2 linked regions of the Actinoallomurus bryophytorum genome follow. The protein of the gene in region 1 binds, or shares a complex with, the protein of each later gene. Links are inferred from orthologs where the notes say so. Each region holds a gene or a part of one and is shown on either strand. Other genes may lie near its edges.

Region 1 (3,970 bases):
CGTGCCCGCACTTGGCCAAGGTCCGGTGAATCCGGCGCTATAGGTCGGCGTGCCCGCACTTGGCCAAGGTCCGGTGAATCCGGCGCTATAGGTCGGCGTGCCCGCACTTGGCCAAGGTCCGGTGAATGCTGCGCCTTGGGCCCACCGCGGGTACCTCGGCCAAGTCTCTGCTCGGACCAAGGCCTCGTCTCCCGGTTCCTCCCGGGTGTGACCTGATACCCCGCCCCGAAACCGGCCGCCGATCCCCCGCACGGGGCGCCTGAGAGCCCGTCTCCAAGCTCCGGTCATTGCCCCGGTCGCTGACCTGACCTCTCGCTCCCGCGGCGCCCGTGTTCCCCGATGCCGACGTGGCCCTCGCCCCCGGCCTCTCCCCCTCGCTCACTCGCGCCCCTGGCCGCGCGCCTCCAGTCGTCCCAGCCGCTCGCCTGGCTCGCCCGCCCCAGCCTTCCGCCTCCGGTCCTGCGGCCTGGTCGGCTACCTCCCGGGCCTCTCCCCCGGGCGCTTACCCCCGGGCACCCACCCCAGCCGGCCGCGCGCTCGCCCACCGACCCCAGCCAGCCGCCTCCGGTCTCGCGGCTTATCGGCTACCTTCCGGGCGCCGGGCGCCCAGCCCCGGGCACCCGCACCCGGCCCCCGGGGGCCCTGTGGCCTGGTCGGCCACCTACCGGGCCCCTCCTCCGGGCGCTTGCCCCCGGGCACCCACCCCCGGCCGGCCGCGCGCTCGCCCACCGACCCCAGCCGGCCGCCTCCGGTCTCGCGGCTTAGTCGGCTACCTTCCGGGCGCCGGGCATCCGGCCCCGGACACCAGCCCCCGGACACCCACGTCGAGGGTGTCGGGCCCTGTCGCTGGCCCTGGCCCCGGCCCCGGCCCCGGCCCCGGCGGGTGGCTACTTGACGCCGGCTTCCTTCATGTCGCGGAGTTCGCGTTTGAGCTCCTTGATCTCGTCGCGGAGGCGGGCGGCGACCTCGAACTGGAGTTCTTCTGCCGCGTGGTGCATCTGCTTTGTCATCTGTTCGATGAGGGATTCCATCTCCTCGCGGGGGCGCTCGCCGACCAGGTCGGCGGCGTGGCGGCCCGCTCGGCGGGAGGACAGGCCCGGGACCGGGGCCTTGCCACGGCTCTGCTGGCGGCCGGCGCCGCCGATGAGCTCTTCGGTGTCGGCGTCCTCGCGGGCCAGCATGTCGAGGATGTCGTTGATCTTCTTGCGGAGCGCGGTGGGCTCGATGCCGTTGGCCTCGTTGTAGGCGACCTGCTTGACGCGGCGGCGGTTGGTCTCGTCGATCGCGCGTTCCATCGACGGGGTGATCTTGTCGGCGTACATGTGGACCTGGCCGGACACGTTTCGTGCGGCTCGGCCGATCGTCTGGATCAAGGAGGTCTCCGACCGCAGGAAGCCCTCCTTGTCGGCGTCCAGGATCGACACCAGTGACACCTCGGGCAGGTCGAGGCCCTCGCGGAGCAGGTTGATGCCGACGAGTACGTCGAACTCGCCCATCCGCAGCTCGCGCAGCAGCTCCACGCGGCGCAGCGTGTCGACCTCGCTGTGCAGGTAGCGCACCCGGATGCCCAGCTCGAGCAGGTAGTCGGTCAGGTCCTCGGACATCTTCTTGGTCAGCGTCGTGACCAGCACCCGCTCGTCGCGTTCGGCCCGCTCGCGGATCTCGTGCACGAGGTCGTCGATCTGGCCCTTGGTCGGCTTGATGACCACCTCCGGGTCGATCAGGCCGGTCGGGCGGATCACCTGCTCGACCACATCGCCCTTGACCCGGCCCAGCTCGTACGGGCCCGGCGTCGCCGACAGGTAGATGGTCTGCCCGATCCGCTCCAGGAACTCCTCCCACTTGAGCGGGCGGTTGTCCTGCGCGCTGGGCAGCCGGAAGCCGTGCTCCACCAGAGTGCGCTTGCGCGACATGTCACCCTCGTACATCGCGCCGATCTGCGGTGTCGTCTGGTGCGACTCGTCCACGACGAGCAGGAAGTCCTCGGGAAAGTAGTCGAGCAGCGTGTTGGGCGGGGTGCCGGGACCACGGCCGTCGATGTGACGTGAGTAGTTTTCGATGCCGGCGCACGTCCCGACCTGGCGCATCATCTCGATGTCGTACGTCGTGCGCATCCGCAGGCGCTGTGCCTCCAGCAGCTTGCCGGTGCGCTCCATCTCGCCGAGGCGCTCCTCCAGCTCCTGCTCGATCCCCTTGATCGCCCGCTCCATCCGCTCCGGACCGGCGACGTAGTGGGAGGCGGGGAAGATGTAGAGCTCCTGGTCCTCGGTGACGACCTCGCCGGTCAGCGGGTGCAGCGTGGCGAGCTTTTCGATCTCGTCGCCGAACATCTCGATCCGTACGGCGAGCTCCTCGTACTGCGGGATGATCTCGACCGTGTCGCCGCGTACCCGGAACGTGCCGCGGGTGAACGCCAGGTCGTTGCGCGCGTACTGCATGCCGACCAGCCGCCGGAGCAGGTCGTCGCGGTCGATCTCGTCGCCCACGCGCAGCCGTACCATGCGGTCGACGTACTCCTGCGGGGTGCCCAGGCCGTAGATGCACGACACCGACGCCACCACGATCGTGTCGCGGCGGGTCAGCAGCGAGTTGGTCGCCGAGTGCCGCAGGCGCTCCACCTCGTCGTTGATCGAGGAGTCCTTCTCGATGTAGGTGTCGGTCTGCGGGACGTACGCCTCGGGCTGGTAGTAGTCGTAGTAGGAGACGAAGTACTCGATGGCGTTATTGGGCATCATCTCGCGCAGCTCGTTGGCGAACTGGGCGGCGAGCGTCTTGTTCGGCTGCATGACGAGGGTGGGGCGCTGGGCCTTCTCGATCAGCCAGGCGATGCTCGCGGTCTTGCCGGTGCCGGTGGCCCCCAGCAGCACCGAGTCCTTGTCCCCCCGCTTGATCCGCTGCTCCAGCTCGCCGATCGCCTGCGGCTGGTCGCCGGACGGGATCATCTCGGTGACGACCTCGAAGGGCGCCACCTTGCGCTGAAGATCGGTGACAGGCCGCACGCTGTTTCCTCCGTCGACTGGTGGTCGCCGGTCCAGAACGGCCGGCGGATCGCGGGCCGTGCCGGGAGGCCCGTGTATGTCAACCGTACGACCCGGCAGTGACATTCCGGTGGCCCTCGCGACGTTCCGTCCCGGCGGTGATTGCCAACCAACCGTGAACGATGCGTTACTCTCCGTTGAAGCGGCTACGTCACACCGGTCGTGGCCGAGGCCCTTGCCCGGAGGATCGCCATGGCTTACCGCCTCGCCGCCATCGTCTCGGCTCTGCCGCTCACCTGCGCCGGTATGGCGTTCACCTCGACCGTACGACATCCCACCCGGGTAAGCCCGGCCGGCATCGCCGACATCGGTCACCGTGGCGCGTCGGCGTCCGCCCCGGAGAACACCCTCGCCGCCTTCCGCGCGGCCAGGTCCCAGCACGCCGACTACTTCGAGCTCGACGTCCAGCAGACCAAGGACCGCACGCCGGTCATCATGCACGACACGACGCTGAGGCGTACGACCAACGCCGAGTCGGTCTACCCCGGCCGGTCGCCGTGGCGGGTCGGCGACTTCACACTCCGGCAGCTCGAACGGCTCGACGCCGGCTCCTGGTTCTCCTCCCGGTTCCGGCACGAGCGTGTGCCGACGCTCGCCAGGACCCTGAGCGAGATGGAGGGCAGCGACCTGAAGCTGCTCCTGGAGATCAAGGACCCGTCCCTGTACCCGGGCCTGACGAGCCGGGTCGCCGGACAACTGCGCGCCCAGCCGAGATGGCTGCTCCCCGGCCGGCTGATCGTCCAGAGTTTCGACTGGGGGTCGGTACGGGAGTTCCACCGGCTGATGCCCGCCGTCCCGACCGGCGTACTCGGCACGCCGACGGCCGCGCAGCTTCCCGCGATCGCCGGGTACGCGCACTATGTCAACCCTCGCTACGACGCCATCAACGCCGCCTACGTCCGGCGGGTGCATGCCCGGCACATGGAGGTCTT
Region 2 (3,527 bases), on another replicon or contig:
GCCGACGGGGGCGGCGGAGTCGTGCTGATCGCCGACCTCGGCAGCTCGGTCCTGACGGCGAAGACCTACCTGGAGGACCTTGAGGAGGACACCGAGGTCGTCCTGGCCGACGCGCCTTTCGTGGAGGGCGCGGTGGCGGCCGCGTCGGCCGCTGCCGGCGGTGCCGATGTGGCCGGAGTGACCACCGCGGCCGGAGAGGCGTATCAGTTCCGCAAGACGTGATCCGGTCTTGGGGGGCGTCACACCGGGCGTACGCTCCCCCGCCCGGCGGATATCACCCGAAGACTCTTTTCGAAGGTTGATAGAACAGACGAAGGAGGTCATCCGCCATGATCCGATGGCGTAAGTCGAGCCGGAGTCAGGGCATCGAGAACAGCGACTGTGTAGAAGTCGCGAACCTCTCCGGTAACAGCGGCCTCCGCGACAGCAAGAAGCCGGACGTGAGCGACACTCCTCGCGCCGTACGGGCCGCCTTGCGGTAAGTGCCGGTCAACCAGCGAACCGCCTGCGACAGAAGGCACCCCTACACGTCCCCGTGATGCCAGGATCACGCGAAGGCTCCCCGTCCGCCGAGACGCCCACACTCCCGCCCGCCCTGGAAGCTCCCGCCCGCCCTGGGGGCTCCAGCTCGTCCGGGGGGCGCCGCCCGCCCTGGCATTCCCCGCCCGCCCAGGCACTCCTCGCCCGCCCTTGGGGCTCCCCGCCCGCCCAGGCACTCCCCGCCCGCCCAGGGGGCTCCAGCCCACTCCTATTGTCCAAGGGGAAGCGACCGGGGGAACAGGTCTCGGCCGAGCTGTGGATAACCGCTGCCGCCGTGGTTCGTTCCCGTGGCTCGCCGCCGGATGTCGGCGGTAGGCCGTAGGCTTCTTTGAGTGTCGACGCTTGTAAGCCATCCCCTTCTCGACGGCCTCAACGACGCTCAGCGCGCGGCGGTCGTGCATCACGGCGGTCCGTTGCTGATCGTGGCCGGAGCCGGCTCGGGTAAGACCCGTGTGCTCACCCACCGCATCGCCTACCTCCTCGCCGAGCGTGACGTTCAGCCCGCGGAGATCATGGCGATCACGTTCACCAACAAGGCCGCCGGTGAGATGAGAGAGCGCGTCGAGGCGCTCGTCGGCAACCGTTCCCGTGCGATGTGGGTGATGACGTTCCACTCCGCCTGCGTGCGCATCCTGCGTCGTGAGGCGAAGCGGCTCGGGTTCCCCAGCGGTTTCTCGATCTATGACCAGGCCGACTCACAACGCCTGATGGCGCTGGTCTGCCGGGAGCTCGACCTGGACCCCAAGCGTTACCCGCCGCGCGGTTTCTCCGCCCAGGTCTCCAACCTCAAGAACGAGCTCATCGACTACGAGACCTTCAAGTCCCAGGCGTCGACCCATCTCGAAAAGACGCTCGCCGAGGCGTACGAGACCTACCAGGCGCGGCTTCAGCAGGCCGGCGCGCTGGACTTCGACGATCTGATCATGACGACCGTCAACCTCCTGCAGGCGTTCCCGGACGTCGCCGAGCACTACCGGCGGCGGTTCCGTCACGTGCTCGTGGACGAATACCAGGACACCAACCACGCGCAGTACGTCCTGGTCCGCGAGCTGGTCGGCCAGCAGGGCGACGACGAGGGACTCAAACCCGCCGAGCTGTGCGTGGTCGGCGACGCCGACCAGTCGATCTACGCCTTCCGCGGCGCGACGATCCGCAACATCCTGGAGTTCGAGCGCGACTACCCCGACGCGAGCGTCATCCTGCTGGAGCAGAACTACCGCTCCACGCAGACGATCCTGTCGGCGGCCAACGCGGTGATCGAGCGCAACGCCGACCGCAAGCCGAAGCGCCTGTGGTCCGACCAGGGCAACGGGCCCAACGTCACCGGCTACGTCGCCGACAACGAGCACGACGAGGCGGCGTTCGTCGCGCAGGAGATCGACCGGCTCACCGACGACGAGGAGATCAAGCCCGGTCAGGTGGCGATCTTCTACCGCACCAACGCGCAGTCACGTGTGTTCGAAGAGGTCTTCATCCGCGTCGGCCTGCCGTACAAGGTCGTCGGGGGCGTCCGGTTCTACGAGCGCAAGGAGATCCGCGACCTGCTCGCCTACCTGCGTGTCCTGGGCAACCCCGAGGACACCGTGAGCCTGCGGCGCATCCTCAACGTCCCCAAGCGCGGCATCGGCGACCGTGCCGAGGCCTGTGTCGAGGCGCTCGCAGGGCGCGAGCGCATCTCGTTCTGGCAGGCGCTGCGGCGGGCCGACGAGGCGCCGGCCATCGCCACCCGGTCGCTCAACCAGATCAAGGACTTCGTCGCGCTCCTGGACGAGCTGGGCGAGATGGTGGAGACCTCCACGCCGGCCGAGCTCGTCGAGGCCATCCTGACCAAGAGCGGCTACCTCGCCGAGCTCGAAGGCTCGCGCGACCCGCAGGACGAGACCCGCATCGAGAACCTCCGCGAGATGGAGTCGGTGGCGGCCGAGTTCGAGGAGCGCCTCGCGACGGGCGTGCTGGCGGTCCAGCCCGCCGAGGGCGAGGAGGTACGGGAGCGTCCCGCCGAGGGCCGGCTCGTTGAGTTCCTGGAGCAGGTCGCGCTCGTCGCCGACGCCGACCAGATTCCCGGCGGGCAGAACGGCGTCGTCCCGCCCGGCGAGCGCAGCCCCGAGGGCGGCGACGGCGTCGTCACGCTGATGACGCTGCACACCGCCAAGGGCCTGGAGTTCCCCGTCGTCTTCCTCACCGGCATGGAGGACGGCGTCTTCCCGCACCTGCGCTCGCTCGGCGACCCCAAGCAGCTGGAGGAGGAGCGGCGGCTCGCCTACGTCGGCATCACCCGCGCCCGGCAGCGGCTCTACGTCTCCCGCGCGACCATGCGCAGCTCGTGGGGCGCGCCGTCCTACAATCCGGCCTCGCGTTTCCTCACCGAGATCCCCGAGACGCTGGTCGAGTGGCAGCGCTCCGAGGCCTCGGGCGCTCCGGCGATGGCCTCGGTCGCCCAGCGGCCGGGCGTACGCTCGCCGGGCAACCGTGAGGTTCCGGCCCTGTCCGCGGGCGACCGGGTCGTCCACGACGCGTTCGGGCTGGGCACGGTCGTCACCGTCGACGGCGCCGGTGAAAAGGCCGCCGCGACCGTTGATTTCGGCGGCGACTACGGCGTCAAGCGCTTCGTGCTCCGCTACGCGCCGATACAGAAACTCTAGGGTCTTCGAACGGCCACAAGCGGCGGCGAGGTCACTGTTCGGACAGGACGATGACGCGGTCGTCGGCCGACAGGGTGAGCGGGGCGGCCTTGTCGGGGTTCAGCACGACGCCGTAGGCGGGCGACCGGTGGAACTCCTCGCGACGGCGGTACCCCAGGGCCGTCTGACCTCGCCTGCGTGCGGCTTCGATGACGGTGGCGAAGTTCGCCGGCGTGCCGGGGAGCAGGTAGTCGGTGGCGGGTTTGAGGTAGATCTCCGAACCGGTCGGGTCCAGCAGGCTGGCGAACACATCCCGCAGGTGGTGGTTCTCGGTCAGCTGGGTCAGCAGCAGGCTGATGAGCCGGG

The links. Proteins that work in one complex are often made in the same cells at the same time.
Region 2: the proteins of uvrB (region 1) and pcrA are in contact, whole or in part, in a crystal structure (PDB 7EGT), measured with the Thermus thermophilus proteins. The link is inferred for Actinoallomurus bryophytorum from one-to-one orthologs. Residues at the interface, in WP_096411307.1 of Thermus thermophilus: Glu23, Leu25, Arg26, Asp27, Gly28, Glu29, Arg30, Phe31, Arg55, Glu326, Asp327, Phe328, Glu379, Ser382, Gln383, His398, Gly400, Arg401; in WP_096412145.1 of Thermus thermophilus: His654, Arg656, Phe657, Gln666, Asp668, Glu669, Lys680, Arg681, Leu682, Ser683, Lys685, Tyr686, Ala687.

The regions. Positions count from the first base shown.
Region 1 is NZ_VFOZ01000002.1:1,072,398-1,076,367, forward strand. Bases 444-3,341 are described here. They hold uvrB (excinuclease ABC subunit UvrB), read right to left. Parts: upstream 3,000-3,341; coding sequence 888-2,999; downstream 444-887. Other genes in these bases: FB559_RS40980 (glycerophosphodiester phosphodiesterase), read left to right, coding at 3,231-3,341. In the rest of the region: more of FB559_RS40980, read left to right, coding at 3,342-3,970. UniProt on the Escherichia coli protein: The UvrABC repair system catalyzes the recognition and processing of DNA lesions. A damage recognition complex composed of 2 UvrA and 2 UvrB subunits scans DNA for abnormalities.
Region 2 is NZ_VFOZ01000001.1:3,945,128-3,948,654, reverse strand. What follows is about bases 537-3,527. They hold pcrA (DNA helicase PcrA), read left to right. Parts: upstream 537-872; coding sequence 873-3,182; downstream 3,183-3,527. Other genes in these bases: FB559_RS18690 (CASTOR/POLLUX-related putative ion channel), read right to left, coding at 3,214-3,527. Also shown: dihydroxyacetone kinase phosphoryl donor subunit DhaM, read left to right, coding at 1-222; FB559_RS18700 (DUF397 domain-containing protein), read left to right, coding at 330-482. UniProt on the Escherichia coli protein: A helicase with DNA-dependent ATPase activity. Unwinds DNA duplexes with 3'-5' polarity. Translocates on single-stranded DNA with 3'-5' polarity. Initiates unwinding more efficiently from a nicked substrate than double-stranded DNA.